Regions from separate parts of the Streptomyces auratus genome, predicted to be linked through region 3. Evidence: riboswitches for the same ligand, from Rfam matches in the RefSeq annotation. Region 3 holds a riboswitch; each other region holds the start of a gene.

Region 1 (9,758 bases), 1.1 Mb from region 3:
ATCGGTCTGCGCGGGCTCGCGAAGCATCCGACCACGGTGACCGTCCAGCTGATCCCGGCGAACGCGGGCGGTCACACCATGGTGGTATGGCGCCAGCAGGTACCGGAGGTCTTCCGCTGGCTGGGGATGTACCTCCGGGCGTAGGCGCTCCGCCCGGGCCCGCGCTCAAGCCCCTGCGCCGGGCCGGCCGCCGCCGGCACCCCTGCGCCCGGGAGACCCCCGGCCGGTCCTAGGGGTCAGGGTGGGACAGGCCCTAAGCCGGCCGGGTCGCCGCCGCGAACGGCATCTGGTCGATCGGCGCGATCCGTACCGGCGCCCCCGGATGCGGTGCGTGGATCATCTTGCCGCCCCCGATGTAGAGCCCCACATGGCTGATGCCGGAGTAGAAGAACACCAGGTCACCGGGGGCGAGTTGGGACCGGTCGATGCGCGGCCCGGAGCTGATCTGGGTGTAGGTGGTCCGCGGCAGCGCGACGCCGCCGGACTTCCAGGCGGCCTGGGTCAGCCCCGAGCAGTCGTAGGCGGAGGGGCCCGTCGCGCCCCAGACGTACGGCTTGCCCAGCGCGGCGTAGGCGAAGGAAACGGCCCGCGCGGCACGGGGGTTGGGGGCGGCGGCCGCGGCGGCCCCTGAGCCGTGGAGGATCCCGTCGAGGGGGCCGTCCCCGCGCGCCCCCCGGTCCGCATGGACCGTACCGGCACCGTCCCGTCCCGCCATCCGCTGCCGCTGCTCGGCGGTCAGCCGGTTCAGCAACTGCTCGGCGGCGTCCAGCTTGTGGACGACCGTGACCCGGTGCTTCTTCAGCGTGGCCTCGGTGGCCGCCAGCCGCTCCGCGGTCTCCTCGGCCCGCTGCCGGACCTGCCGTACGCTGCCGAGCCGGCGTGCGTAACCGGCCACCGCGGTCGCCTGATGACTGCCCGCACGCTCCAGCACCGCTGCGCCGTCCAGATAGCGCTGCGGGTCCGCGGACAGCAGCAGCCGTACGGTCGGGTCCACCCCGCCGGAGCGGTACTGGCTCGTGGCCAGCGCCCCCAGCTCGGTGCGGGCGGCGTTGAGCTTCTGGGTCCGCCGGGCGACCTCGTCCTGCAGCCTGCTCAGCTCCTGGCGTGCGGTGCCGGCGGCTTCCTTCGCACCGTTGTAGTTCTGCGTGGCCACCTCTGCCTCCTGATACAGCGCGTTGATCCGGCCCTTGACCTGGGCGGGGGTGGGCGGGGACGCGGCCTGGCCGGTGCCGTCGAAGACGGTGGCGGTGGCGGCACCCGCGAGTGCCAGCGTGGCGGCGGTACGGGCGGTGCGGGTGCCGCCGGTCAGCGAGGCGAGCGGATGCTGCCTGGGCTTGCGGTGCGAGGCCACGGTGGCCGTCACTTCCTTCCCTTTGAGCCGGGGGCCGGCGGCGGTCCGTCACGGGGGGCAACGAGCCGCCGCCGCACCTCGCGGCGAGGCGGCCGACAGGACGCCGGTGGGGGGCCGGCGAAGGCGGGGAGTCGACCGCCTGGAGGAGGACGCTAAGCCTGGGTGTCGCGCCGGGGAGTCCGATTGCCCGGCATTGTTCGCTTTCGACCGGTGCCGATGTGCGGATGACCGTGCCGTCGGCGGCTGCACGGCCGGTACCGGTCCGGCCTGACCGAAGCGACGATTGTGGGCGCCCTGCCCGCAGGGCCGTGCTATGCGGCGGCTACGATCCCGCACTATGGACGTAGTAATCAATCTCTTCGTCGGCCTGCACATCATCGGCATCGCCGCCCTGCTCGGCGGCTTCCTGACCCAGATGAAGGCGATGGGCGCGGGCACCGCCCGCTTCGTGCCGGCCATGCTGCACGGCGCGCTGACGATGCTGGTCACCGGCGTCGCGCTGGTCGGCCTCAACGAGGCCCAGGGCCACCACGTCAACACCATCAAGATCGGCATCAAGATGGCCGTGCTGGTGGTGATCCTGGCGCTGGTCTACGTCAAGCGGGACGAGGAGACGATCGCCAAGCCGCTGTTCGGCGCGGTCGGTGCGCTGACGGTGGCCAACATCTTCATCGCGGTGCTCTGGACCTGAGCGGCGCCCCGGTCCGGACCTGAGCGGCGCCCCGGTCCGGACCTGCCCGGCGCCCCGGTCCGAATCTGAGCGGCGCCCCGGCATTCCGGGTAGCGGACCACCGCCCCACAACAGCACACCGCGCGGTCCTCGCACTCCGTATTCGGAGGCGACGGCCGCGCGGTGGCGTGTGGGGGGTGACCGTGGGGGGTGGTTCCGTGGGGGAGCACAGGGCGCCGGGCCTCAGCCCGGGCGGACGCTCCCGTAGATCGGCATGTAGTAGATCGACTCCTCCCGGACGCTGGCGCCCGGGTGCGGCGCGTGGATCATCTTGCCGCCGCCTATGTACATCCCGACGTGGCTGATGTCGTCGAAGAAGAAGACCAGGTCACCGGGTTGCAGGTCCTTGGTGGCCACCCGCTGGCCGACCTTGACCTGGTCCCAGGTGGTCCGCGGCAGCGTGACGCCGGCGGCCTTGTACGCCGCCTGCGTCAGCCCCGAGCAGTCGTAGGAACTGGGGCCGGTGGCGCCCCAGACGTACGGCTTGCCGATCTGGGCGCGGGCGAAGGCGAGCGCCTGCTCGGCCTTGGTGGAGGACGAGTCGCCGGTCGAGCTGCCGCCGCCGGTCTGGCCGCCCGTCGAACCGCCGCCGTCCTGCTGCCGCTGGCGCTCGCGCTCCTGCTGCCTGCGCGCCTCCTCCTCGGCCTTGCGCTTGGCGGCCGCCTCCTTCTGACGCTCCAGCGCGGCCAGCCGCGCCTTCTCCTGGGCGGTCAGCCGGGACAGCAGCTGACGGGCCTCGGACAGCTTGTCCTGGACGGAGCGCTTGGACTCCTTGAGGGAGGCCTGGGACTTCTGCAGCTGCTCCAGGCTGTCGGTCGCCTTGACCCGCTGGTGCGCCGCGGCGGCCGCCTGCTCCTGGTAGTCGGTGACGGCCTGCTTCTGCCGGCCGGTCAGCCGCTCCATGAGGTGGCTGCGGTCGAAGAACTGCTGCGGGTCCTTGGCGAGCATCAGCTGCGCCGTCGGGTTCATCCCGCCGGTGCGGTACTGCGCCGAGGCGAACATGCCCAGCTGGTGCCGGGACCGGTTCATCTGCTCGGCACGCTTGGCGGCGGCATTGAGCAGGCCGTCGACGGTGTGGCGCTGTTCGTCGGCGCGCTCCTTGGCCCCGTTGTACTTCTCGGTGGCCAGCTCGGCCTGGTGGTAGAGGTCGTCGACCTTCTTCTTGACCTCTTCGATGGAGGGCTTGGGCGCTCGGGGGGCCGCGTCGGCGGACTGCGAGAGCAGAGTGACCGACGCGAGGGCTGCGGTGGTGAGCCCGGCAGCCGTACGGCGGCCTCCGGGCGAGGTGAGGACGCTGGTGCGCGGCTTGCGATGGGACGCCAAGGCCGGCAACTCCTTCCGTGGACCGCCTACCGGGTTAGCTGTCGGGTTCGGGCGGTGTCGATGACGGAAGGCTTGCCCTACGGTCCTTACGTCCGCCTGAGACGGCCGTACGGATCGATTCACCCCGGTGGTGCTGGTGGGTCCCCGGCTCCGGGTGCCGTGAGGCAGGGCCGGACTCGGCGCGGCGGCCCGTGCGGACGCTGTCGTACGCGGGGAGGCGGGCTGCCTGAGCGAGGACGTTAGCCAACTCGTGTGGCTCCTGTGAAGGCTGATGTTCGATATGCCCGAAACCTTTTTGTGACCTGAACGCGATCCGGGGGTTGTTGTGGCAGATGTCGGATTCGGGTAGACGACCCGCGCCCGGGCTGCCCCGGACCCGGCCCCCCGGCCTGCGGACCGCCCCGGAGCCCCGAATTCCGCCGACAATCGGCACTCCGCGGCGGGCTGTCAGTGCGGCGGCCTAGACTCGGTGGGCGATGAGCAGCCTCTTTGACGACAGCTTCCTGGCGGACCTCGGCCACAAGGGCGAGGAGCCCCCGCCGCCTCCCGAGGACGAGCACGAGCCGGCCCCCGAGGAGATCCCCGACGACCTCTTCGGCGGGAAATACGACGCGCCCGGCCCCCGGGAGACCTACTACCGCGACGGCGCCGCCCGCCCCGCCGTCGACCCCGCCGCGCTGCTCGAAGGGCTCAACGACGAGCAGAAGGCCGCCGTGGTGCACACCGGCGGCCCGCTGCTGATCGTCGCCGGCGCCGGCTCCGGCAAGACCCGGGTGCTCACCCACCGCATCGCTCATCTGCTGGCCGAGCGCCATGTCCACCCCGGCCAGATCCTCGCGATCACCTTCACCAACAAGGCCGCGGGCGAGATGAAGGAGCGCGTCGAAGAGCTCGTCGGCCCCCGGGCGAACGCCATGTGGGTCTCCACCTTCCACAGCGCCTGCGTCCGCATCCTGCGCCGCGAGTCCAAGAAGCTGGGCTTCACCTCGTCCTTCTCGATCTACGACGCCGCCGACTCCAAGCGCCTGATGGCCCTGGTCTGCCGCGATCTGGATCTGGACCCCAAGCGCTACCCGCCCAAGTCCTTCAGCGCGAAGATCTCCAACCTCAAGAACGAGCTCATCGACGAGGAGACCTTCGCCGGGACGGCATCCGATGGTTTCGAGAAGACCCTGGCCGAGGCGTACGCGATGTACCAGTCGCGGCTGCGCGAGGCCAACGCCCTGGACTTCGACGACATCATCATGACGACGGTCCATCTGCTCCAGGCCTTCCCCGATGTCGCCGAGCACTACCGCCGCCGCTTCCGCCACGTCCTCGTCGACGAGTACCAGGACACCAACCACGCCCAGTACACCCTCGTCCGCGAGCTGGTCGGCCCCGCGGAATCCGCGGCCGAGCTGTGCGTCGTCGGTGACGCCGACCAGTCGATCTACGCCTTCCGCGGCGCCACCATCCGCAACATCCTCCAGTTCGAGGAGGACTACCCCGACGCGACCACGATCCTGCTGGAGCAGAACTACCGCTCCTCGCAGACGATCCTGTCCGCCGCCAACGCCGTCATCGAGCGCAACGAGAACCGCCGCCCCAAGAACCTCTGGACGGACGCCGGCAGCGGCCCCGGGATCACCGGCTACGTCGCCGACACCGAGCACGACGAGGCGCAGTTCGTCGCCGACGAGATCGACCGCCTGACGGACGCCGGGGACGCCAAGGCCGGCGATGTCGCCGTCTTCTACCGCACCAACGCCCAGTCCCGGGTCTTCGAGGAGATCTTCATCCGGGTCGGGCTGCCCTACAAGGTCGTCGGCGGCGTGCGCTTCTACGAGCGCAAGGAGGTCCGCGACGTCCTCGCCTATCTGCGGGTGCTCGCCAACCCCGAGGACACCGTCCCGCTGCGCCGCATCCTGAACGTCCCCAAGCGCGGCATCGGCGACCGCGCCGAGGCGATGATCGACGCCCTGTCGCTCCGCGAGAAGATCACCTTCCCGCAGGCGCTGCGCCGGGTCGACGAGGCGTACGGCATGGCGGCCCGCTCCGCCAACGCCGTCAAGCGCTTCAACGTCCTCATGGAGGAGCTGCGCACCATCGTCGAGTCCGGCGCCGGCCCCGCCACCGTCCTGGAAGCGGTCCTGGAGCGTACGGGCTACCTCGCCGAGCTCCAGGCCTCCACCGACCCGCAGGACGAGACCCGGATCGAGAACCTCCAGGAACTCGCCGCGGTGGCCCTGGAGTTCGAGCAGGACCGCGGCGAGGCGAACCCCGGCACCCTCGCCGACTTCCTGGAGCAGGTCGCGCTGGTCGCCGACTCCGACCAGATCCCGGACGAGGACGAGGAGGGCAGCGGCGTCATCACCCTCATGACGCTGCACACCGCCAAGGGCCTGGAATTCCCGGTGGTCTTCCTGACCGGCATGGAGGACGGCGTCTTCCCGCACATGCGCGCGCTGGGCCAGACCAAGGAGCTGGAGGAGGAGCGCCGGCTCGCCTACGTCGGCATCACCCGCGCCCGCGAGCGCCTCTACGTCACCCGCTCGACGATGCGCAGCGCCTGGGGCCAGCCCTCGTACAACCCGCCCTCCCGGTTCCTGGAGGAGATCCCGGGCGAGTACGTCGAGTGGAAGCGGACCGGCCAGGCGACGCCGTCCGCGTCGATGGGCGCACTGTCGGGCGGTGGCGGCCTCGGCTCCGCCCTGTCGTCGCGCGGCAAGGGGCCGAGCGGCTTCGCCACCCGCCGCACCAAGGACCGCCCGGTGGTCGCGCTGGCCATCGGCGACCGCGTCACCCACGACAGCTTCGGGCTCGGCACGGTCGTGGGCGTCAAGGGCAGCGGCGACAACGCCGAGGCGACCATCGACTTCGGCGGCGAGAAGCCCAAGCGGCTGCTGCTGCGGTATGCGCCGGTGGAAAAGCTGTAACGGACGCCGTACGGGGGGCGGTCAGTTCGGGTTGAGGCCGTGGTCGCGCAGCCACGGCAGCGGGTCGATCGCCGCGCCGCCGCCCGGGCGCACCTCGAAGTGCAGGTGCGGTCCGGTGGTGTTGCCGGAGTTGCCCGAATAGGCAATCCGGTCACCGGCCTTGACCTGTCCGGAGCGGATCTTGGTGCTGCTCAGATGGCAGTACCACGTCTCGGTGCCGTCGGGCGCCGTCACGATCGCCATGTTGCCGTAGGCGGAGTTCCACTGGGTGCGGATGGTGCCGTCGGTGGCGGACATGACCGGGGTGCCGTAGCTGACCGGGAAGTCGATTCCGGTGTGCACGGACATCCAGTTGACGCCGGCCTGGCCGAAGAGCGCGCTCAGCCCGTGCTGGGTCACCGGCAGCACGAACTTGGGGCGCATGGCCTCCTTGCGGGCCGCCGCCTCCGCCTTGCGCTTGCGGTCCAGCGCCTGGCGCTCCTTGAGGTCGATCCGCTCCTGGGTACGGCTGGCCCGGTCGCGGAAGTCGTCCGCGCTGGCGCTGAGTCCGGCGAGCTGGGTGTCGAGCTTGCTGTTGGCCGCGGCCGGTTTGACGGCCCCCGGGTCGGGCGCGGCCTGCGCGGTCGCCTCGGCCTTGTCGTCCCCGCCGAAGTGGGCGACGGACGCGGCGGCCACGGCGCAGACGCCCATGGCGGCGACCGAGGGGACGGCGACGGTCAGCAGCGCCGACCGCTTCACCGGGCGCCGCCGGCCCCGGCCGCGGGCGGCCTTCCCGGCTTCCGGCCCGGCGGCCCGGCGGCCGGCGGGAGCGTCGGCCGCGACGGGGATCGGCATGGCCTGCGTCATGGCGTCCGCCACGGCGGCGGCGTCGCCCAGCTCGCCGTGCCCCTCGGCCTCACCGGCGCCGGCCGGGGAGTTGCCGTCCGTGCCGTGCCGTCCGGTGTCGTAGCCGTCGTAGCCGTCGGATTCGTACGGGCCGCTGCCGTGCCGGTCGCTCCCGGCGGGTGCGGCCTCGAAGGGCGCGGTGTCGTCCCACGGGGTGTTGTCCCAGTGGGCGGTCTCGGCCGCGGGCGGGCCGGCCTGCGCCGGGATGCCGGCGATCAGGCCCTGGTCGGTGGTCGACCAGATCGCCGTGGCCTCGTGGCTCCCGGTCTCCTGGAGCGCGGTGGCCTGCCGGCCGAGGGCGTCGAAGCCGCCGGTGCTCTCGAAGGTCTCGGCCGTGTCGTAAGCGCCGGTGGCGTAACTGCCGGTGTCGTAACCACCGCTGTCGTAACTGCCGGTCGGGTAACCGCCGGTGTCGCAGCCGCCGGTGGAAAAGCTTCCGGTGTCGAACCCGCCGTACCCGTAAGAGGTGGCTTCGTACGCGGTCGTCTCGTATCCGGCGGTTTCGTACCCGCCCGTGTCGTACGCGGACGAGGAGGAGTACCCGGTGGTGTCCTGCGCCGGCTGCCCGTAGGCGGTGTGCGCGTACGGGTCGTAGCCCCCGGCGGCCGCCTGCGGGTCCGCGACGGCATAGGCGCCGGTGTCATAGGCGCCGGTGTCCCACTGCATCGTGGGGTACGCGCCGGTGCCGTAGGAGTCGACGGCCTGGCCGCCGTCCGTGGAACAGGACCCGCCGCCATACACACCGGTGTGGAAGGTGCCCGTGCCGTACGCACTCATCCCGTACGCACCCGTGTCGTAGGTACCGGTGTCGTACATCCCGGTGTCATAGGTGCCGGTGTCGTACATGCCGGTTTCGTACGAGCCGGGGAGCGAGCCGAAGAGCGGGTCGCCGTCGCCGTATTGGGCGGTGCCGGCCGGGGACTGCTGCCCGTAGGAGTCGTAGGCCGGATAGTGCGCATACGAGGCGTCGGAAGCAGAGCCGGTCGAAGGCTGAGCCTCCGATGGGTGACGGTCGTTCACCAACTTCTCTTTCGCCTCGGCAGCAGGAGAATTAGCGGCGACTGTACCCGGCGGTTTGCGATGGCGACAATCTTCAACTGGTTTTACGTTCGGCCAGACCGGGCATTTGGCCGCCTTTCGGCGGTCCCATGCGGGCTCTTGGCGCCTCGTTCGAGGTTTGTTCGACAACACGACAAGATCGTGTCGCCCGCGGGACGCCGCTGATGCGTCGCACGAGGCGGCAGTGGACCCTCGGTACGGGCTCGGGTCGGACCACCGATGCGGGCTCGGGTCAGGCCACCGAAATGGCGTCCGCCGCTCCTTCTCCTTGCGCCTCCTCCGCCGATGTCAGTGCCGCGCGTATTCCGGCGGCGACGGTGGCGTTGACCGGCAGGGCGAGATGTCCGACGCCGGCGACATGCACATTGTCGGCGATCACATCCGGGTGATCGATTCTGGCCGTCGTGGCCGGAATCATCACTTGGTCCGCCTCACTCCAGAAGGCCACGAATCGGGTGCGGCAATTCGGTGCCGGAAGCGACAACTCCGCGATCACCTCGGAATCGGGCCGCATCTGCCGGACGATCGGGTGCGCCGACATCAGGGGCGCGATACGGGTGCCGGAGTGCGGGGTGCCGAGCGTGACGACGGTACGGACATGGGCGTCGCCGCCGAGTCGCTGGACGTAATAGCGGGCGATGAGGCCGCCGAGGCTGTGGCCCACGATGTCCACCCGGCGATGACCGGTCCGCGCGCACACCTCCGTCACATGACGGCCGAGCAACTCGGCGGCCTTACGGAGATCGCAGGTCAGCGGGGAGTAGTTGAGCGCCTCGACATGGCACCAGCCGTGCCGGTGCAGTGAGCGGCGCAGCAGGACGAAGACGGAGCGGTTGTCGATGAAGCCATGGAGCAGGAGGACCGGCGGATGCGCGCGGCCCTCGGTCGGCAGCAGCGTGGGCGCGGCGACGGCAGGCTGCGGGATCTTCAGGCACCCGTCTGTCCGGAGCCCGTCGGGAGGCTCGGGGGCCGGGGGTGGTGCGGGATGTGGCGCGGGGCGTTCCTGGGACATACCGGTCGGATAGAGCAGCAGATGGGCGGCGAGCACCGCCAGGTCGACGACCGTGCTGCGGAGGAGAAGGGGAGAGGTGCGGGTGGGGAGCCGGCGCGCGCACTGGAGCGGTGCGGCAAGAAGGCGCGCGAGCGCAAGGGGTGCGGAGAGAAAGGGCAGGGCCTGCATGCCGACCTCCCGAACGGCACGCGGGAGGCGACTGTGACCCCCGTATGCCCTCGTGGGAAGCCATGCGCAGCGATGGCGGGCCTGCGGCGTGGCCCGCCCTGATGCGCGCCCGGCGGCGCGGTGGTTCGGCTGCGGCTCCCCGTGCGCCCGGCCCGCGTGCGCTGCGCCACGAGGCCGTGGCGTAACGACACGTGGAACGCGGCGCATAGCGAACGTGTCCCAGGTGTGATTTCCCCCTCCCCGGATGTCACGAAACGGCTGGGTACGGGATGCTGGCGATAACGTTCGTTCACGCTCGTGGCCGCCGGATCG
Region 2 (9,758 bases), 1.5 Mb from region 3:
TCGTGTGCAGGGCGTCGACGACCGCCATGCGGCGCACCCGGCGGGCGGACAGGACCGAGGCCGCGGCCTTGGCCCGCTGCCAGCGGTTGGTCGACAGGAGGTTGTCCAGGACGGCATGACCGATCGCACCCACCAGGGTGACCTCACCGGGGAGGATCCCGGTGGCGGTGGTGACCTGGTCGCGGGCCGTCTCATGGGCAACGGTGAAGCTGATCCGGTCCGGTTCCAGACACGGTCGGCTGGCGGCAGCGTCTGCGGTGACCTGCACGAGTGCCTCGTAGACGGCCAGCACGGCGTACACCTCCTGGTCGACCCCTCCGGGCGGCGCGAGCGCAGGATGCGGCCGTCCAGCATCGTGGCCTTGATCGAGAAGTACGCGGTCTCGGCCTGCCTTCTCTCGTGGTACAGCGCGACCAGTTCGCCGGCGGCGTAGCGGGTGTGGTCGGTGAGGCTGGTGACCAAGCGCCACTGCTCGCGGCGGACGGTGCCGTCCTGGTAGTTCACGGTGATCCATACTTCGACGATTCGCACCGTCAGCGTGCCCATGCCGAAGGTCGACGGGTAGGAGCCGTCCGGCAACCGCTTGGTGATCAGAGGGATGCGCCGGGCCCCGGACCGGCACAGGAAAACCGCCCCGGTGGAGCGGAGCTGATGCAGCAGGGCCAGCCGTCGAAGCCGGTGTCCAACAGTACGAGCATCCCGCGGGTCAGCCGGTCGAGCATCCGCTCGGCATACGTGGTCTCCCCTGCGCTCTCCGGACCGAAAGCGGTGGCGCTGCGACACTGCCGGCCCTCCACCCGGCTGCGCAGATTCCGAGTCCGCTGCAGAACATTTGACGTGCTCATTGATCTTCCACAGCTGCGACAGTGCATTGCGTCATCCGGTCACGTCATTCGACGCGGCGTTTATGCCAAGGCTCGGCCATGTCGCCCGGGCACCCAAGCAGTACGGCACTCCCCCGCCCTTCCCCCCTCCGCAACGACGCATTCCGGCACACGCGCTGCCTGGCGTACGCCTGCGGTCTCACGGCCTCTTGCACGCCCAGGACACCGCGACCGCGCAAGAATTGAGGTCCAAGAATGCACAACCAGAACAATGCGACGGAGCGCACTCCCTGGCCTCGGGTACATCTGCGCCCGTGAAGGCCACGGCCCTCGTCTGCCTCGTAACGTCCCCGCCCTCTGCTGCACTTCGGCCACCGCACCCGCATCGTCACCGCTGCCCTCCCTACGCCGTCGAGAACGGCGAGCCGGAACACAGCAAGACCGCGTCGAACACCACGCACCAGGCTCATCCCGAACGCAGCAAACCTCGCCGGAACCAACCGACGGGGTTCCTCACCTCTCACCTGCTATCACACGCGTCTCACCAACAGCATCGACGCACCTGGACCACAAGGACCTGACCTGAGAGAACGCTCCTGATCTAGACCACCTGGACGGCAAAAGACGCTTCCGACAACCTGCGCCAGGTGGGACCGTCAGCTCGGAGCGGGCGGCTGCAGCCAATCCAACAGAGCCGCAGCCCCAAGGTCTGCATCAGCCAAGATTCGGACCATTCCCGGGCCATCGGTCCCGGCAAAGTCCCCACCGCTGCCATATTCGCAGGTCAGCGAGCTGCTTGCGCTGTACCACCAGCAGACGAAGAACCTGCTGGGCTCTCCACACATGTGGCCGAGCACGACCGCTTGGCACCACGAAATTCCCGGCAACCTGCCACACCTGCGTTGCCAGCAGACCATCTGACCAGCGCCGCATAAGCGACTGACGACCCATCAGGACTAGCGTCAAATGAGCGCCACGAGCGTCATTTCAGCGTCAAGATATCGCCCGTAACGCCCACATCACACGGCCCGTTCGGCGGGATCCGCAGGGCGGCGCCCTTGGATACCCGCGGCCGGCCCATCTCGTCGATCGAGCACTCGACGACCCGCCCGGTCATCCGAAGGGTCTCCACCTTGTGCCGCAGTTCGAGGAACAGCTTGTGAGATATCCGCCCTCAGCGAACAGGAAAACAGCCTCTGACCTGGGACTTGTAGCTGATCACCAGGATGTGCTCCCATTCTCACGGGATGTACGTCCTGTACATTTTTCACAAAGAGAGAGGAGCAGACATGCTGCCGCCGACGGCCCGCCATGTCCTTCCGGAGTTCACCGAGCGCACCTCCCAGGGCACGCGCACCATGGACCCTTACTCCAAGCTGCTCAGCGAGCGCATCATCTTCCTGGGCACCCCGGTCGACGACGCCTCCGCCAACGACGTGATGGCACAGCTCATCCACCTCGAACACGCCGCGCCCGAGCAGGACATCTCGCTCTACATCAACTCCCCCGGCGGCTCGTTCACCGCGATGACCGCCATTTACGACACGATGAACTTCGTGTCGTGCGACGTGCAGACCGTCTGCCTGGGACAGGCCGCCTCCGCCGCCGCGGTGCTGCTGGCCGCCGGCACCCCCGGAAAGCGGCTGGCGCTGCCCGGCGCCCGGGTACTGATCCATCAGCCGTCCCTCCATGAGCCGATCCAGGGCCAGGCCACCGATCTGCAGATCCAGGCGGAGGAACTGCTGCGCACCCGCGAGATGTTGGAGGAGATGCTCGCGCGGCACACCGGACAACCCCGCGAGCGGATCGCCGCCGACATCGAGCGCGACAAGATCTTCGACGCCCACGCCGCCCAGGAGTACGGCCTGATCGACGGCCTCACCCGGCACCGCAAGCAGTCGGCCCCTCCCCTCAGTGCGCGGTGATCCGGATGCTGCCCCCCGAACTCCCGCCGCTGCCCGCCCTCACACGTGCCGAGGGTGAGTTGATCGACCGCTATCTGGAGGTGCTCGATCTGCTGGGCCGTATCAACCCGGCCCGTGGCGGGGGCACCTACAGCGGACTGCGTGCCGCCCAGGCACTGGTCGGCAAGGCCGCCGGACTGCGGGACGCACTGACGCTGATGCACCACCGCGGCGAGAGCGAACTGCACCGCGACACGCTGGCCCGGGCGTTGCGCGTGCTGGACGGCGAACGGCGGGCCGGGCTCGTGGCCGTGCCGCCGCCCGCGGAGCGCTGACGCGACACGCGGTACGGCTGCCCATACGGCGTAGCGCGCACGCCCGTCGCGAACCACCCCCGAATTGCCGGTTCACCCGGATTTTCTCGGGTCCCGGATGTTTCGCTCCTGGTCCGGGGCGTGCGACAGCCGGGACCCTGACACCCGAGGGAACAAAACCCACCATTCAGGCCAAATGTGACCCATCTCACATACGGCATTTTCAGCTCGGACTTTGGGCGGCGGGTGCGTGAGGATCCCTTCGACGACAAGACCCCGCCACAGCGACGGGGCGGTCCGGACGGGCGCCTAATCCCGCCGCCGTCCGGATGTCCGGTCGACGCTTTTGGATCGGCGGGAGCGGAGGACCCGAGCAGGACGGGGTCCACGGCCTTCACGGGCCGGCGGACTCCTTGGGGTGAAGCCGTACGCACGGCCGGGCATCTTCGCCTGCCCGAACCCGACAGGTCTTCCTTCGCAGGCGGCTGACGAAGGGTTTGCGCATGACTGTGCGCATGCATACGCCGAATCTGCTGGCGCGCACCGGCACCGTCGCCGCTCTGACGCTGGTCACGCTCGGCGGGACGACCATCACCCCAGGAGCCACCGGGGGCGCCGAAGCCGCCTCCGTGTCCGCACACGCGCTGCGGGTCGCCGCCTCCAAGAGGGGCTCCCCCTACCAGTACGGCGCCCAAGGGCCGGACGCCTTCGACTGTTCCGGGCTGACGCTGTACTCGTTCCTGCGCGCCGGCCGGGCCCTGCCCCGAACCGCCGCCGCGCAGTACAGCCGGACCCGGCACGTCACGGCCGACTCCCGGCGGCGCGGCGACCTGGTCTTCTTCCATTCGGCCAACGGCATTTACCACGTGGGCATCTACGCCGGGGACGGCAGGATGTGGCATGCGCCCAAGGCCGGGAGCACGGTGCGGCTGGAACGGATCTGGAGCCCCGGGGTCTGGTACGGGCGGGTGCGCTGACCCGGCGCGCTCGTCGTACAACCCGTCAATTACCGGCGGTCGTAAGCGCTTTGCCCGGGTTGCCTGGCAACGGGGCCGACCGCTGACCGCCGGGGTGGGCGGGCGGTTTCCGCCTGCGCACCGACCGGTGACGGTGCTGCCGCGCCGACGGCGGTGCCGCTCATCGGGCAAGCGCCACTTCGAGCCCCCGGGTTCAGTCGGTCGGCGCCGTGGCCAGGATCGTGCCGACCGCCGTGTCGATCTGGTCGTCCGTCAGGTCCGCGCGGGCGGTCAGCCGCAGCCGGGAGATCCCGTCGGGTACGGACGGGGGCCGGAAGCAGCCGACGACGAGGCCGGCCGCGCGGCAGTCGGCGGCCCAGCCGACCGCCGCCTCCGGCGAGGGGGCGCGTACCGAGACCACCGCGGCGTCCGGCCGCACCGCGACCAGGCCCGCCGCGGTGAGCCGGTCGTGCAGCCTCCGTGCGACCTGCCCGGCCCGGGCGGCGCGCTGGGGTTCACGGCCCAGCAGCCGCAGCGCGGCGAGCGCACCGCCGGCCGCCGCCGGGGCGAGACCGGTGTCGAAGATGAACGACCGGGCGGTGTTGACCAGGTGCTCGATGACCCGGGCCGGGCCGAGCACCGCACCGCCCTGGGAGCCCAGCGACTTGGAGAGCGTCACGGTGGTCACCACATCGCCGTCGCCGGCGAGCCCGGCCGCCCACAGTGCGCCGCGGCCGCCCTCCCCGAGGACGCCCAGGCCGTGTGCGTCATCGACGAGCAGTGCGGCGCCCCGCGTCCGGCAGACCTCGGCGAGGGCGGGGAGCGGGGCGGCGTCGCCGTCGACCGAGAACACCGAGTCGGTCACGGCGAGCGCCCGGCCGTCATGACCGTTCAGCGCGGCGCGTACGGCCTCGGGATCGGCGTGCGGGACCACTTGGGTGCGGGCCCGGGAGAGCCGGCAGCCGTCGATGAGGGAGGCGTGGTTGCCCGCGTCGGAGACGACCAGGGTGCCGGCGGCGGTGAGCGCGGTGACCGCGGCCAGATTGGCGGTATATCCGGACGACAGCACCAAAGCGGCATCGAAGCCGCAGAAGGCGGCGAGTTCCGACTCCAGCCGGGCGTGCAGTTCGGTGCTGCCGGTCACCAGCCGGGAGCCGGTGGCGCCCGCGCCCCAGCGGTGTGCGGCCGCGGCCGCGCCACGGGTGACCTCGGGGTGCCGGGCGAGTCCGAGGTAGTCATTGCCGGCCAGGTCGAGCAGCGGGTGGTCGGCCGGGCGGGGACGCAGGGTGCGGACCAGTCCGGCGCGCCGGCGCTCGTCGTGGGCCTCATCCAGCCAGTCGAAGGCGGCGCCGTGGGCCGGCCGGCGGGGCTCGGCGGGAGCCGCCGGCGAGCCGTCGCGGAGCAGCGTGGGGGCGGAGTCCTGCGGCATCGGCGTCCTTCGTCGGTGGGCCTCGATTGTGGGCTGTCGCTAGACGTTAGCGGTCGTTCCGCAGGCCCACAGTGTGGCGATACACACACCTGCATCCTGGGTCGTTGTGGGAATCCTCCTTGGCCGGGGACGGTGCCGTACGCCAGGATCAACGCCATGGACCTGCTGAACACACTGGTGGACAAGGGACTGCGGCGCGAGTTGCCGACCCGCGAAGAGGCGCTGGCCGTACTGGCGACCTCCGATGACGAACTGCTCGATGTCGTGGCCGCGGCCGGAAAGGTGCGCCGCCAGTGGTTCGGGCGGCGGGTCAAACTCAACTATCTCGTCAACCTCAAGTCGGGCCTGTGCCCCGAGGACTGCTCGTACTGTTCCCAGCGGCTGGGGTCGAAGGCGGAGATCCTCAAGTACACCTGGCTCAAGCCGGACGACGCCTCCAAGGCGGCCGCGGCGGGGGTCGCCGGCGGGGCCAAGCGGGTCTGCCTGGTGGCCAGCGGCCGCGGTCCCACGGACAGGGACGTGGACCGCGTCTCGGAGACGATCTCCGCCATCAAGGAGCAGAACGAGGGGATCGAGGTGTGCGCCTGCCTCGGTCTGCTCTCCGAGGGCCAGGCCGACCGGCTGCACGCGGCGGGCGCCGATGCGTACAACCACAACCTCAACACCTCGGAAGCCACATACGGCGACATCTGCACCACGCACGACTTCTCGGACCGGGTCTCCACCGTCCAGCAGGCCCAGGCGGCCGGTATGTCCGCCTGTTCCGGGCTGATCGCCGGTATGGGGGAGAGCGACGCCGATCTCGTCGATGTGGTCTTCGCGCTGCGCGAGCTGGACCCCGACTCCGTCCCCGTGAACTTCCTGATCCCGTTCGAGGGCACCCCGCTCGGCAAGGAGTGGAACCTCACCCCGCAGCGCGCGCTGCGCATTCTGGCGATGGTGCGGTTCGTCTGCCCGGACATCGAAGTACGGCTGGCCGGCGGCCGCGAGGTGCATCTGCGCAGCATGCAGCCGCTGGCGCTGCACCTGGTCAACTCCATCTTCCTCGGCGACTATCTGACCAGCGAGGGCCAGGCCGGCAAGGACGATCTGGCGATGATCGCGGACGCCGGTTTCGAGGTCGAGGGCACGGACACCACGACGCTGCCCGAGCACCGCCGCCCGGGCTGCGGCGGGGCGGACACCGCGGAGTCCGGCTGCGCGGAGTCCGGCTGCGCGTCCGGCGACGGGGCGCCCGCCGCCACGATCCCCGCGCCGCCCGAGGAGACCCGCCGCGACTTGGTCTCGGTGCGCCGACGGGGCGCCGGTACGGAGCTGCCGCCCAATGCCTGAGCCGCTCTCCCCCCGCGAACTGCTGGCGCTCGACCGGCAGCACGTGTGGCATCCGTACGGGCCGATGCCCGGCCGGGCCGCACCGCTGCTGGTGGAGTCGGCGTCCGGGGTCCGGCTCCGGCTGGCCGAACCGGTCGAGGGCCAGGACGAGTTGGTGGACGGCATGTCGTCGTGGTGGTCGGCGGTGCACGGCTACAACCACCCGGTGCTCAACGACGCCGCGCACGGCCAGCTGGGGCGGATGAGCCATGTGATGTTCGGCGGGCTCACCCATGAGCCCGCGGTGCGGCTGGCGAAGCGGCTGGTCGACATCACCCCGGAGCCGCTGGAGCATGTCTTCCTCGCGGACTCCGGTTCGGTGTCGGTCGAGGTCGCGGTGAAGATGTGCCTGCAGTACTGGCGCTCGCTCGGCAAGCCGCGCAAACAGCGGCTGTTGACCTGGCGGGGCGGCTACCACGGCGACACCTGGCAGCCGATGTCGGTGTGCGATCCGGACGGCGGGATGCATGAGCTGTGGCAGGGGGTGCTGCCGCGGCAGATCTTCGCGGACGCGCCGCCGGCCGGCTTCGATGCCGCGCCGGACGAGGCGTATGCGGCGCAGCTGCGCGAGCTGATCGGCCGGCACGCCGAGGAACTGGCGGCGGTGATCGTGGAGCCGGTGGTCCAGGGCGCCGGCGGGATGTCGTTCCACTCCCCCGGGTATCTGCGGGTGCTGCGGGAGGCCTGCGATGCGCATGACGTGCTGCTCGTCTTCGATGAGATCGCGACCGGCTTCGGCCGTACGGGGGCGCTCTTCGCCGCCGAACACGCCGGGGTCGCACCGGATGTGATGTGTCTCGGCAAGGCGCTGACCGGCGGATATCTGACCCTGGCGGCGACGCTGTGCACGGCGGCCGTCGCGGACGGCATCTCCCGCGGTGCCCTGCCGGTGCTGGCGCACGGCCCGACCTTCATGGGCAATCCGCTCGCCGCGGCCGTCGCCGAGGCCTCGATCGACCTGCTGCTGTCCCAGGACTGGGCGCGGGAGGTCAAGCGGATCGAGGCCGGGCTGTGGGAGGGGCTGGCCCCGGCCCGGAGCCACGCCGGGGTCCGCGAGGTACGGGTCCTGGGCGCGATCGGTGTCGTGCAACTCGACCACGAGGTGGACATGGCCGCCGCGACCCGGGCGGCGGTCCGGGAGGGCGTGTGGCTGCGCCCGTTCCGGGATCTGATCTACACCATGCCGCCCTACATCACCGGCGACGACGATCTGGCGCGCATCTGCGCCGCGGTCTGCGCGGCGGCCCGCGAGGGCTGACCCGCGGTCGGCGGTGGCCGGCGGACCGGGGCGTCCAGCCGGCCACCGTCCGTCCACCGCCGGCACGCCACCGCCGTCGCGGCGCACCTCGACACTCTTCACCAGGAACCATTCGCGGTCCTCCCCTGGGGACGGTCCGCGCGGAGTCGGAGGCACACCATGTCAGTGCTGTTCGTGACGGGTACCGGCACGGAGATCGGCAAGACCGTGACCACCGCCGCGATCGCCGCGGCGGCGCTCGCCCGGGGTCGTTCGGTGGCCGTGCTCAAACCGGCCCAGACCGGTGTCACGGCACACGAGACGGGCGATGCGGCGGAGGTCGAGCGACTGGCCGGCCCGGTCACCACCCTGGAACTCGCCCGCTTTCCGGACCCGTTGGCGCCCGCGACGGCCGCACTGCGGGCCGGTCTGCCGCCGGTGCTCCCCCAGGACATCGCCGAGGCCGCCGCGAAGCTGGCGGCCTCGCACGACCTGGTGCTGGTCGAGGGCGCGGGCGGGCTGCTCGTCCGCTTCGACGCGGACGGCCATACCCTCGCCGACGCCGCGCGGCTGGCGAAGGCTCCGGTGCTGGTGGTCGCCCAGGCGGGCCTGGGCACCCTCAACGCCACCGCGCTGACCGCTTTGGCGCTGCGCTCGTACGGTCTCGACTCCCCCGGCGTCGTCATCGGCAGCTGGCCGGCCACACCCGACCTGGCGGCCCGCTGCAATCTGACGGACCTCCCGGACGCCGCCGGCGCCCCGCTCCTCGGCCTGATCCCGGAGCACTCCGGCGCCCTCGCCCCGGACGCCTTCCGCGCCGCGGCTCCCGGCTGGCTGGCCCCGGCGCTCGGCGGATCGGACGCGTTCCGGATCCCCTCGTGACGGCCGCCCCGATCCCCTCGTGACAGCCGCGGAGCGGGAAGAACTGCCCGGCGGGGCACGGCGCCCTCGGCCCGTACGGATGTGCGCACCGCGGACCGGGTGACTCCCGGGGACTCCTTGTCCGCCCGTTTGGGGAGACTGACGGCAGGAGCGGGCATCGCCGGCGAAGGGGTCCGTCATGTGGCAGCGCAGGAGAGTTCCGCACGGCACCGTGCACCACCCGGTGTTCGCCCGCTTCTACGCGAGCTGCTGTGGTCCGGCCGCGGACGCGCGGGCGGGGGTGGCCACGCTCCGCAAGGAACTGCTGGCGGGCGCCACCGGCCGGGTCATCGAGGTCGGCGCCGGCACCGGGCTGAACTTTGCGCACTATCCGGCGACGGTCTCGGAGGTGGTGGCGATCGAGCCGGAGCCCACGCTGCGCGAGGTGGCCCGGTCGGCGGCGGCGCGTGCGGAGGTGCCGGTGGATCTGGTGCCGGGGGTGGCGGAGGCGCTGCCGGTCAAGAGCGAGGCGTTCGATACGGCGGTGGCGTCGCTGGTGCTGTGTTCGGTGCACGAGGTGCCACGGGCGCTGGCAGAGCTGCGGCGGGTGTTGCGTCCGGGCGGTGAGCTGCGGTTCTTCGAGCACGGACGGGCCGCGGGGCGAGGGCTGGCAGCAGTGCAGTGGTCGCTGGACCGGACGGTCTGGCCGCTGCTGATGGGCGGCTGCCACACCGGTCGGGACCCGCTCGGCGAGGTCCGGGCCGCCGGGTTCGAGGTGGTGCGGGTGCGTCGGCTGAAGGTGCCGGAGCGCGGGCCCACGCTGCCGACCTCGCCGGCGGTGCTGGGCCTGGCGAGGCGGCCC
Region 3 (9,758 bases):
GAGCGCTCGACATGGGCCGCCATCAGGGCACGGGCCCGCTCCGCGTCCCCCCGGGCCACCGCGTCCAGCACGGCACCGTGTTCGTCCCACGACTCGCCGGCCCGGGCCGGCGGCTCCACGGCGTACATCCACTCGATCTTGCGCCGCAGCTGGGTCAGCAGCGCCGTCAGACTGGGGCTGCCGACCGCCTGGGCGAGTGTCTCGTGGAACCAGTCGTCGAGTTGCTGCAGGTCCGCCGGATTGCCGTGACGGGCCCGCTCGCGGCCGAGACGTACCAGACCGCGGAGCACCTTGAGGTGGGCGGGGCTGCGGCGGGCGGCCGCGCGGGCGGCGCCCAGCGGCTCCAACAGGGCGCGGATGTCCAGGAGATCGGCGGCCTCCTGTTCGGTGGGCTCGGCGACACAGGCCCCCGCGTGGTGGCGGGTGGTGACGAAGCCCTCGGACTGCAGGGTCCGCAGCGCCTCACGGACCGGCACTCTGGATACGCCGTAGCGGGCCGCGAGAATCTCCTCGATCAGCCGGCTCCCCGGCGCCAGCGCACCGGAGACAATGTCGTCGCGAATCGCCGTGCACACCGCATGCGCGGAAATATGGCCTCGCATCTCCCGAGCCTCCGCCGTAATCCCCTGGAATCGCCACCGGTCGGCGGCTTTTCCGTGACTCTATTAGACCGGAGGGGATTTTCCGACGGGCATCGAATATTCATGGATATTTTTGGCCGGAAGTCGCGGCCGAGTCGGCCTCGTATCCGGCGCACCCCGGGCCCGGCACCGCGCCGCCGGAACGCCGCGCCCCATGCGCCGAAGCCCCGGTCGCGGGACCGGGGCTTCGGGAGGAGCGCGGTGCGAGGCTCCCGGGCGGCGGGGCGGGCGAGCGGGAGGTCAGACGTTGACGCCGTGCGCGCGCAGGTAGGAGATCGGGTCGATGTCCGAGCCGTAGTCGGGGCCGGTGCGGGCCTCGAAGTGCAGATGCGGGCCGGTGACGTTGCCGGTGGCACCAGAGAGGGCGATCTGCTGGCCGGGGGTGACGTGCTGGCCGACCGACACGGCGAACGACGACAGGTGACCGTACTGGGTGTACGTACCGTCGTTCATCTTGATCACGATGTTGTTGCCGTACGAGCCGCCCCAGCCCGCCTCGACGACGGTGCCCGAGCCGACGGCATGGACGCTGGTGCCGGAGGCGGCGTGGAAGTCGATGCCGGTGTGGCTGCCCGAGGACCACAGACTGCTGGACGCCTTGTACCCGGTGGAGATGTAGGAGTCGGCGACGGGCGCGACAAAGGTGTTCAGGCGCTTGCGCTCCGCGTCGCGGGCGGCGCGCACCTTGGCCTTGTGGACGGCCTCGGCGCGGCGCTTGGCCTCATCGGCCTGCTTCTTCGCCAGGGCTTCGGCCTTCGCCTGCGCGGCGGCGGACTCCGCGGCGGCGCGCTGCGCGTCGGCCTGGGCGGCAACGTGGCCGGCGAGCTCGTCACCCAGTACGACGGCCTGCTGCAGACCCGTGTCGTGGGCGGGTGCCACATCGGTGGCGGCCAGCGCCGGCGAGGCCACGGAGGCGACCACACCGCCGGCCGCAAGGGTGGCTATACCGGCGACCTTCCGGGTCGTCCGGGCAGGGCGGTCGGCGCGGCGGTGTTTCCCGGTGGCACGGATGAACGCCATGTACGGGCTTGTCCTTTCCCTCCTTCTCGCCTACCGGGTTAGCTGACGGGTTCGGAGCAGGAAGGTCTCCTACGGGCTCCTCGGGAGAGGAGTCCGATTCACCCCAAGGGACGTGTGGGTCCCCGGCTCCCCTGGCTCGCGCCGTACGGGGACTCGGCGATGACTGCCCGGTGCCACTGTTGTGGCGGACTTGTGACGAACAGCCGGACCGACGCTAAACGGGGCCACTTTCCCTGGGCAAACAGATGCCGTTTTTTGTGCGGGATGCCACAAGAACCGGCGCAACCAGCCGTAAGAAAACGGACATACAGCGACTCCCGTGGCGAGTGAGTGCCACGGGAGCCGCTTTGTCGATATATGACCTTCCGTCACGCGGACTAGCCGCTGACGACCGTCACCTCGCCGATGCCCAGCCCCTTGACCGGCTCGGCGATCTGCGCCGCATCACCCACGAGGACCGTCACCAGCCGGTCCACGGGGAAGGCGCTGACCGCCGCCGCGGTCGCCTCGACCGTGCCGGTCTCCGCGAGGCGGGCGTACAACTGCGCCTGGAAGTCGTCCGGGAGATGCTGCTCCACCTGGTCGGCCAGCGTGCCCGCGACGGCCGCCGCGGTCTCGTACTTCAGCGGCGCGACCCCGACGAGGTTCTGCACGGCGACATCCCGCTCGTCGTCGGTCAGCCCCTCTGCCGCGAGGGTGCGCAGCACCTTCCACAGGTCTTCGAGCGCCGGGACGGTGGAGGCGGTGTCCACCGACCCGCTGATGGCGAGCAGCGCGGCACCCGTGGCCCCCTCGGGGGACGTGGGGGCGGTGGAGCGGAGCACCTGGCCGAACGCGCGCACCCCGTAGGTGTAGCCCTTCTCCTCCCGCAGCACACGGTCCAGACGGGAGGTGAGGGTGCCGCCCAGGCAGTATGTGCCGAGGACCTGCGCAGGCCACACCCGGTCGTGCCGGTCGGAACCGATGCGGCCGATGAGCAGCTGCGTCTGGACGGCGCCGGGGCGGTCCACGATCACCACGCGGCCGGTGTCGTCGGCGACGATCGGCGAGGCCTTCAGCGGCTCGGCCGTCGAACCGCTCCAGGCGCCGAGGGTGTCGGCGAGGGCCGCGTCCAGGTCGACGCCGGTGAAGTCACCGACGATGACGGCGGTGGCCGTGGCGGGCCGTACATGGGCGTCGTAGAAGGCGCGGACGGCCGCGGCGTCGATACGCGCGACGGTCTCCTCGGTGCCCTGGCGCGGGCGCGAGATGCGGGCCGTGGCCGGGAACAGCTCCTTGGACAGCGCCATCGCGGCGCGCCGGGCCGGGTTGGCGAGCTCGTGCGGGATCTCGTCGAGGCGGTTGCGGACCAGCCGCTCGACCTCGCTCTCCGGGAACGCGGGGGCGCGCAGCGCATCGGCGAGCAGGCCGAGCGCGCGGTGCAGCCGGGAGGCCGGCACTTCCAGGGAGACCCGTACGCCGGGGTGGTCGGCGTGCGCGTCCAGGGTGGCGCCGCAGCGCTCCAGCTCGGCGGCGAACTCCTCCGCGTCGTGCTTGTCGGTGCCCTCGGACAGCGCCCGCGCCATGATCGTGGCGACGCCGTCCAGGCCCTCGGGCTCGGCGTCCAGCGGAGCGACGAGGTTGATCTCGACGGCGACGACCTGCTGACCGGGGCGGTGGCTGGTCAGCAGGGTGAGGCCGTTGGGCAGTTGGCTGCGGTCGGGCGCCGGGAAGGCCCACGGCTTGGGCGCGCCGCCCCGGGGCTGCGGGTGGAAGTCCATCGTGCTCACAGGGGTGTCGGCGTGGGTGGTGGCGTCGCTCACTGGTCCGCCTGCCCTTCCTCGGTGTCGGCGGCGTCGTTCTGCTCGGTCGGCTCGGTCGGCTCGTAGACCAGCACCGCGCGGTTGTCGGGGCGCAGCCGGGCCTTGGCGACCGCCTGCACCTCCTCGGGGGTGATGTCCAGGACGCGCTGGACGGCGCTCAGCGCGAGCTGGGGGTCGCCGAACAGGACGGCGAAGCGGCACAGTTCGTCGGCGCGCCCGCTGACCGTGGCCAGCCGGTCCAGCCATTCACGCTCCAGCTGGGCCTGTGCGCGCTCCATCTCCTCCGGGGTCGGCCCCTCGGCGGCGAAGCGAGCCAGCTCCTCGTCGACCGCGCGCTCGATGGCGGGGACCTCCACCCCGCCGGACGTCTTCACGTCCAGCCAGCCCAGCGAGGGCGCGCCGGCGAGCCGCAGCAGGCCGAAGCCGGCGGCCACCGCACTGCGGTCACGGCGCACCAGCCGGTTGTACAGACGGGAGGACTCGCCGCCGCCCAGTACGGTCAGCGCGAGGTCGGCGGCGTCCGCCTCACGGGTGCCGTCGTGCGGCAGACGGTAGGCAGCCATCAGGGCGCGGGCGGGCACGTCCTCCTCGACGACCTCACGCAGCTGGCCGCCGATGACGTCGGGCAGCGTGCCGTCGCGCGGCGGCTGCTTGCCGTCGTGCGAGGGGATCGAGCCGAAGTACTTCTCCACCCAGGCCAGGGTCTGCTCGGGGTCGATGTCGCCGACGACCGACAGGACGGCGTTGCCAGGTGCGTAATACGTACGGAAGAACGCCCGCGCGTCCTCCAGGGAGGCCGCATCGAGATCGGCCATCGACCCGATGGGCGTGTGGTGGTACGGGTGGCCCTCCGGGTACGCCATGGCCGTCAGCTTCTCGAAGGCCGTGCCGTAGGGGACGTTGTCGTAGCGCTGTCGGCGTTCGTTCTTGACGACGTCGCGCTGGTTCTCCATGGACTCGTCGTCGAGCGCGGTCAGTAGCGAGCCCATCCGGTCCGCCTCCAGCCAGAGCGCGAGCTCCAGCTCATGGGCGGGCATGGTCTCGAAGTAGTTGGTGCGCTCGAAGCTCGTGGTGCCGTTGAGCGAACCGCCGGCGCCCTGCACCAGCTCGAAGTGACCGTTGCCCGTCACCTGCGCGGAGCCCTGGAACATCAGGTGCTCGAAGAGGTGAGCCAGGCCCGTACGGCCCTTGACCTCGTGGCGGGAGCCGACGTCGTACCACAGGCAGACCGCTGCAACCGGGGTCAGGTGGTCTTCGGAGAGCACCACGCGCAGGCCATTGGCCAGCCGGTGCTCGGTCGCTGTCAGGCCGCCGGAGCCGGCTTGTTCTGTGGCCGTGTGACCCATGGGCATGTACGTCCCTTCGATCCGCTTGCGAGGAAGTTCTGTCACTGTATGCAAGCGCGTCGGGATCTGGCGAAGTTCCCGGGTGTCCGGCCCGGTACGTGCGCCCTGCGCGGCTTCCACGGGGGCCGAAGGGGGAGTCGCGGTCGGCGTTGTCAGTGCGGCGGTCCACAATGGTCCGCGTCAGACTCAGAGATATGCGCGGGCTGATCCCCCGCCCGGTTGACCCGACGGGTTGACCGATGCTTTCCGATATCGGCAGTAGACGCAGCAGAAGGAGCCGCAGCCGCGATGGCCCGCCGCAGCACGAAGACCCCGCCGCCGGACGACTTCGAGGAGAGGATCCTCGACATCGACGTCGTCGACGAGATGCAGGGTTCCTTCCTCGAGTACGCGTATTCGGTCATCTACTCGCGCGCCCTGCCGGACGCCCGCGACGGTCTCAAGCCCGTGCACCGCCGCATCCTCTACCAGATGAACGAGATGGGTCTGAGGCCCGACCGCGGCTACGTCAAGTGCGCCCGGGTCGTCGGCGAGGTGATGGGTAAGCTCCACCCGCACGGCGACGCGTCCATCTACGACGCGCTGGTGCGCATGGCGCAACCGTTCTCGATGCGGGTGCCGCTGGTGGACGGCCACGGCAACTTCGGCTCGCTGGGCAATGACGACCCGCCCGCCGCGATGCGGTACACCGAGTGCCGGATGGCGTCCGCGACGTCCCTGATGACGGAGTCCATCGACGAGGACACCGTCGACTTCGCACCGAACTACGACGGCCAGGAGCGGGAGCCGGTCGCCCTCCCGGCCGCGTATCCGAACCTCCTCGTCAACGGGACGTCCGGCATCGCCGTCGGTATGGCGACGAACATGCCGCCGCACAACCTGGGCGAGGTCATCGCCGCGGCCCGTCATCTGATCAAGCATCCGAATGCCGATCTCGACACCCTGATGCGGTTCGTGCCGGGGCCCGACCTGCCGACGGGCGGCCGGATCGTGGGGCTCGGCGGCGTACGGGACGCGTACGAGAAGGGCCGCGGCACCTTCAAGATCCGCGCGACGGTCACCGTCGAGACCGTCACCGCCCGCCGCAAGGGGCTGATCGTCACCGAACTCCCCTTCACGGTCGGCCCCGAGAAGGTCATCTCCAAGATCAAGGACCTGGTCGGCTCGAAGAAGCTGCAGGGCATCGCCGACGTCAAGGACCTCACCGACCGCGAGCACGGCCTGCGGCTGGTGATCGAGGTCAAGAACGGCTTCAACCCCGAGGCCGTCCTGGAGCAGCTCTACAAGCTCACGCCGATGGAGGAGTCCTTCGGTATCAACAACGTCGCGCTGGTGGACGGCCAGCCGCTGACGCTGGGCCTCAAGGAGCTGCTGGAGGTCTATGTCGACCACCGCTTCAATGTGGTGCGCCGACGCAGCGAGTTCCGGCGCAGCAAGCGGCGTGACCGTCTCCACCTGGTCGAGGGCCTGCTGACGGCCCTGGTGGACATCGACGAGGTCATCCGCCTCATCCGCTCCAGCGAGAACAGCGCACAGGCCAAGGAGCGGCTGATCGAGCGCTTCTCGCTGAGCGACATCCAGACGCAGTACATCCTCGACACCCCGCTGCGCCGGCTGACCAAGTTCGACCGTATCGAGCTGGAGTCGGAGCGTGACCGGCTGCAGGACGAGATCGAGAAGCTGACGCGGATCCTGGATTCGGACGCGGAGCTGCGCAAGCTGGTCTCCGGCGAGCTGGCCGCGGTGGCGAAGAAGTACGGCACGGACCGGCGGACGGTCCTGCTGGAGTCGACGGGCACCTCGGTCGGTGCGGTGCCGTTGGAGGTGTCCGACGACCCGTGCCGGGTCCTGCTGTCCTCGACGGGCCTGCTGGCCCGGACGGTCACCGGTGAGGTGCCCTTCGACGCCGACGCCCGGCGCGTCAAGCACGACGTGATCGTCTCGACGGTGCCGGCGACGACCCGTGGCGAGGTGGGCGCGGTGACGTCCCTGGGCCGGCTGCTGCGGATCGCAGTGATCGATCTGCCGCAGCTCCCGGAGACGGCGGCCGCACCCGGCCTCTCCGGCGGCGCCCAGCTCTCGGAGTTCCTGACGCTGGAGGAGGGCGAGCAGCTGATCTGTCTGACCACGCTGGACGAGTCCTCGCCGGGCCTGGCGCTCGGCACGGAGCAGGGCGTGGTCAAACGGGTGGTGCCCGACTACCCCTCCCACAAGGAGGAGTTGGAGGTCATCACCCTCAAGGACGGCGACCGCATCGTGGGCGCGGCCGAGCTGCGCACCGGTGAGGAGGACCTGGTCTTCATCACCAACGAGGCGCAGCTGCTGCGCTATCCGGCCGCGCAGGTGCGGCCACAGGGCCGTCCCGCGGGCGGTATGACGGGCATCAAGCTGGGCGAGGGCGCGAAGGTGATCTCGTTCGCCGCGGTCGATCCGGCCTCCGAGGCCATGGTGTTCACGGTCGCCGGCTCGCACGGCACGCTCGACGACTCGGTGGCGACGGCCAAGCTCACCCCGTTCGACCAGTACCCGCGCAAGGGACGGGCGACCGGCGGTGTGCGCTGTCAGCGGTTCCTGAAGGGCGAGGACTGTCTGACCCTGGCGTGGGCCGGGCCGGCTCCGGTGCGGGCCGCGGACGCCAAGGGCTCACCCGTCGAGCTGCCGGAGGTGGATCCGCGGCGGGACGGTTCGGGGGTGCCGCTGACGAAGCCGGTGGCGTCGCTGGCCGGGCCGGTGTAGGCGGCAGTCGGAAGGACAGACGCGGTGGACGCCGTCGGGCCGGTGGAAGACCGGCCCGACGACGTCACCAGTCTTCCTCGCGTGCGGCCACGTACCGCAGCACACCCCACATGCTGTGGGCACCGGCCTCCGGCGGTGTGCTCTCCCGGCAGTTCTCCAGCTCCTTGCGCAGGGCCGGTGCGTCGATGCCGCTGCCGATCATGACGAGCTGGGTGCACCGCGCCTCGCCCTTCGGCCACGGCTCGGGGTAGAAGCGCAGGAAGTCGCCGACGGCATGCAGGGTGAACTTCTGGCGGTTCTCCGGCACGTCGAAGTGGACGAAGCCCTTGATGCGGTAGAGACCGGCCGGGCGGCTGTCGAGGAAGTCCATGAGACGGCGCGGGTGCATCGGCTCGGCGGAGGTGAACTCCACGCTCTGGTAGGCGGCGTGGAGGTGGTCCTCATGGTGGGCGTGGTCGGGGTGATCGCAGTGACCGTCGCAGTGGTGGGCGGCGGCATCCCCGTTCGCCGCGGCCTCGCGCAGCAGGTCCTCGAAGGACAGCTGGCGTACGGCCGCGTCGCGGCCCTCCCCCGGTCCGCGGTCGAAGAACAGCTCGGGGTCGACCCGGCCGTACGCCGTGCAGATCACGGGCCGGCCGGGCGCGAGGTCAGCGAGTGTGCCGATGAGTTCCTGTAGTGCCGCGTCGCCGATGCGGTCGGCCTTGTTGAGCACCACGATGTCGGCGATGCCCACATGCCGGTCCAGTTCGGGGTGGCGGACCCTGGTGTCGTCGAATTCGGCGGCGTCGACGACCTCGATCAGCCCGCCGTAGACGATCCGGTCGTTGTCGCTGGCCAGGATCATCCGGATGAGTTCCTGGGGCTCGGCCAGTCCGCTGGCCTCGATGACGATCACATCGATACGGGCGGCGGGGCGGGCGAGCCGTTCCAGGTAGGTGTCCAGTTCGCTGGTATCGACCGCGCAGCACAGACAGCCGTTGCCGAGCGAGACCATCGAGTCCACCTGTCCGGCGACGGTCATGGCGTCGATCTCGATGCTGCCGAAGTCATTGACGATCGCGCCGATACGGGTGCCGTCGCCGGTGCCGAGCAGGTGGTTGAGGAGGGTGGTCTTGCCCGATCCGAGGAAGCCCGCGAGCACGACGACCGGGATCTGTTGCGTGGCCAAGGGGGCGCCTCCATGGTGCGGGTGGCGGGCCGCGCGGACCGGCGGCGGACGAGCTGTCGATCGTAACGGACCGCCGGCGGCGCGGGCCCGGCTCGGCCGCCGCACCGCCCGCTAGCGGGGCGCAGCGGCGGGCAACGGCTGCGGCGGGGGCGGGCCCACGTACCGCGCGGCGGGACGAATGATCTTCGAGTCCTCGGCCTGCTCCAGAATGTTGGCGCTCCAGCCGACCACGCGGGCTGCGCAGAAGGTGGGTGTGAACATCTCGCGGGGCAGCCCGCACAGCTCCATGACGACGCCCGCGTACAGCTCCACGTTGGTGTGCAGCTCACGGCCGGGCTTGAGCTCGGCCAGCAGCGCTTCGACCCTCGCCTCCACCTGGACGGCGAATTCCACCAGCGGACCGCCGAACTGCTCGGCGACACCTCGCAGCATCCTTGAGCGCGGGTCCTCCGTGCGGTACACGGAGTGACCGAACCCCATGATCCGGTCGCCGCGCAGGACGCTGTCGCGGATCCAGGAGTCGATGCGGTCGGGGGTGCCGATGGCGTCGAGCATGTCCAGCGCACGGCTGGGCGCACCGCCGTGCAGCGGCCCGGAGAGCGCGCCGACGGCGCCGACGAGGCAGGCCGCGAGGTCGGCGCCGGTGGAGGCGATGACGCGTGCGGTGAAGGTCGAGGCGTTGAATCCGTGGTCGATGGTGGAGATCAGATACGCCTCGATCGCCCGGACCCGGTCCGGCTCCGGCTCTTCGCCCGTGAGCATGTAGAGGTAGTTGGCCGCGTGACCGAGGTCCGCCCGCGGCTCAACCGGCTGCAGGCCCTGACCGAGCCGGTGCAGCGAGGTGATCAGTGTCGGTACTGCGGCACATGCGGCAAGAGCATCGACGCGGCGGCGGTCGGCGTCGATGTCGTACAGCGGGCGGAAACCGGCCGCTGCGCCGAGCAGCGACAGCGCGGTACGCAGCCCGGCGAGCGGACCGGAGAGTGCGCCGCCATGGGCGAGGGCGGGCAGCGCGTCGCGTACGGCCCCGGGCAGCGCGCGCAGC

The links. Region 3 has a riboswitch for cyclic di-AMP ahead of BKA18_RS27065 (M23 family metallopeptidase). Riboswitches for the same ligand answer to the same signal wherever they lie in the genome.
Region 1: linked by a shared signal. The riboswitch ahead of BKA18_RS22215 (C40 family peptidase) and the one ahead of BKA18_RS27065 (M23 family metallopeptidase) in region 3 are both predicted to bind cyclic di-AMP.
Region 2: linked by a shared signal. The riboswitch ahead of BKA18_RS33855 (C40 family peptidase) and the one ahead of BKA18_RS27065 (M23 family metallopeptidase) in region 3 are both predicted to bind cyclic di-AMP.

Annotation. Positions count from the first base shown of each region.
Region 1 is NZ_JBNGCB010000003.1:577,186-586,943, forward strand. Features, by position in the region: gene BKA18_RS22200 (alpha/beta hydrolase) at 1-144, shown strand, start outside; gene BKA18_RS22205 (C40 family peptidase) at 254-1,363, opposite strand; gene BKA18_RS22210 (hypothetical protein) at 1,689-2,042, shown strand; gene BKA18_RS22215 (C40 family peptidase) at 2,265-3,404, opposite strand; cyclic di-AMP (ydaO/yuaA leader) riboswitch at 3,412-3,581, opposite strand; gene pcrA (DNA helicase PcrA) at 4,121-6,322, shown strand; gene BKA18_RS22225 (peptidoglycan DD-metalloendopeptidase family protein) at 6,344-8,227, opposite strand; gene BKA18_RS22230 (esterase/lipase family protein) at 8,499-9,446, opposite strand.
Region 2 is NZ_JBNGCB010000003.1:3,218,006-3,227,763, reverse strand. Features, by position in the region: gene BKA18_RS33875 (hypothetical protein) at 1-301, opposite strand, end outside; gene BKA18_RS33870 (hypothetical protein) at 591-845, opposite strand; gene BKA18_RS33865 (ATP-dependent Clp protease proteolytic subunit) at 2,114-2,749, shown strand; gene BKA18_RS33860 (hypothetical protein) at 2,755-3,063, shown strand; cyclic di-AMP (ydaO/yuaA leader) riboswitch at 3,374-3,541, shown strand; gene BKA18_RS33855 (C40 family peptidase) at 3,546-4,019, shown strand; gene BKA18_RS33850 (8-amino-7-oxononanoate synthase) at 4,213-5,427, opposite strand; gene bioB (biotin synthase BioB) at 5,584-6,759, shown strand; gene BKA18_RS33840 (adenosylmethionine--8-amino-7-oxononanoate transaminase) at 6,752-8,056, shown strand; partial or broken gene bioD (dethiobiotin synthase) at 8,207-8,917, shown strand; gene BKA18_RS33830 (class I SAM-dependent methyltransferase) at 9,096-9,758, shown strand, end outside.
Region 3 is NZ_JBNGCB010000003.1:1,685,800-1,695,557, reverse strand. Features, by position in the region: gene BKA18_RS27070 (GntR family transcriptional regulator) at 1-602, opposite strand, end outside; gene BKA18_RS27065 (M23 family metallopeptidase) at 882-1,661, opposite strand; cyclic di-AMP (ydaO/yuaA leader) riboswitch at 1,674-1,830, opposite strand; gene BKA18_RS27060 (M16 family metallopeptidase) at 2,039-3,421, opposite strand; gene BKA18_RS27055 (M16 family metallopeptidase) at 3,460-4,809, opposite strand; gene BKA18_RS27050 (DNA gyrase/topoisomerase IV subunit A) at 5,098-7,545, shown strand; gene BKA18_RS27045 (CobW family GTP-binding protein) at 7,610-8,713, opposite strand; gene BKA18_RS27040 (citrate synthase/methylcitrate synthase) at 8,825-9,758, opposite strand, start outside.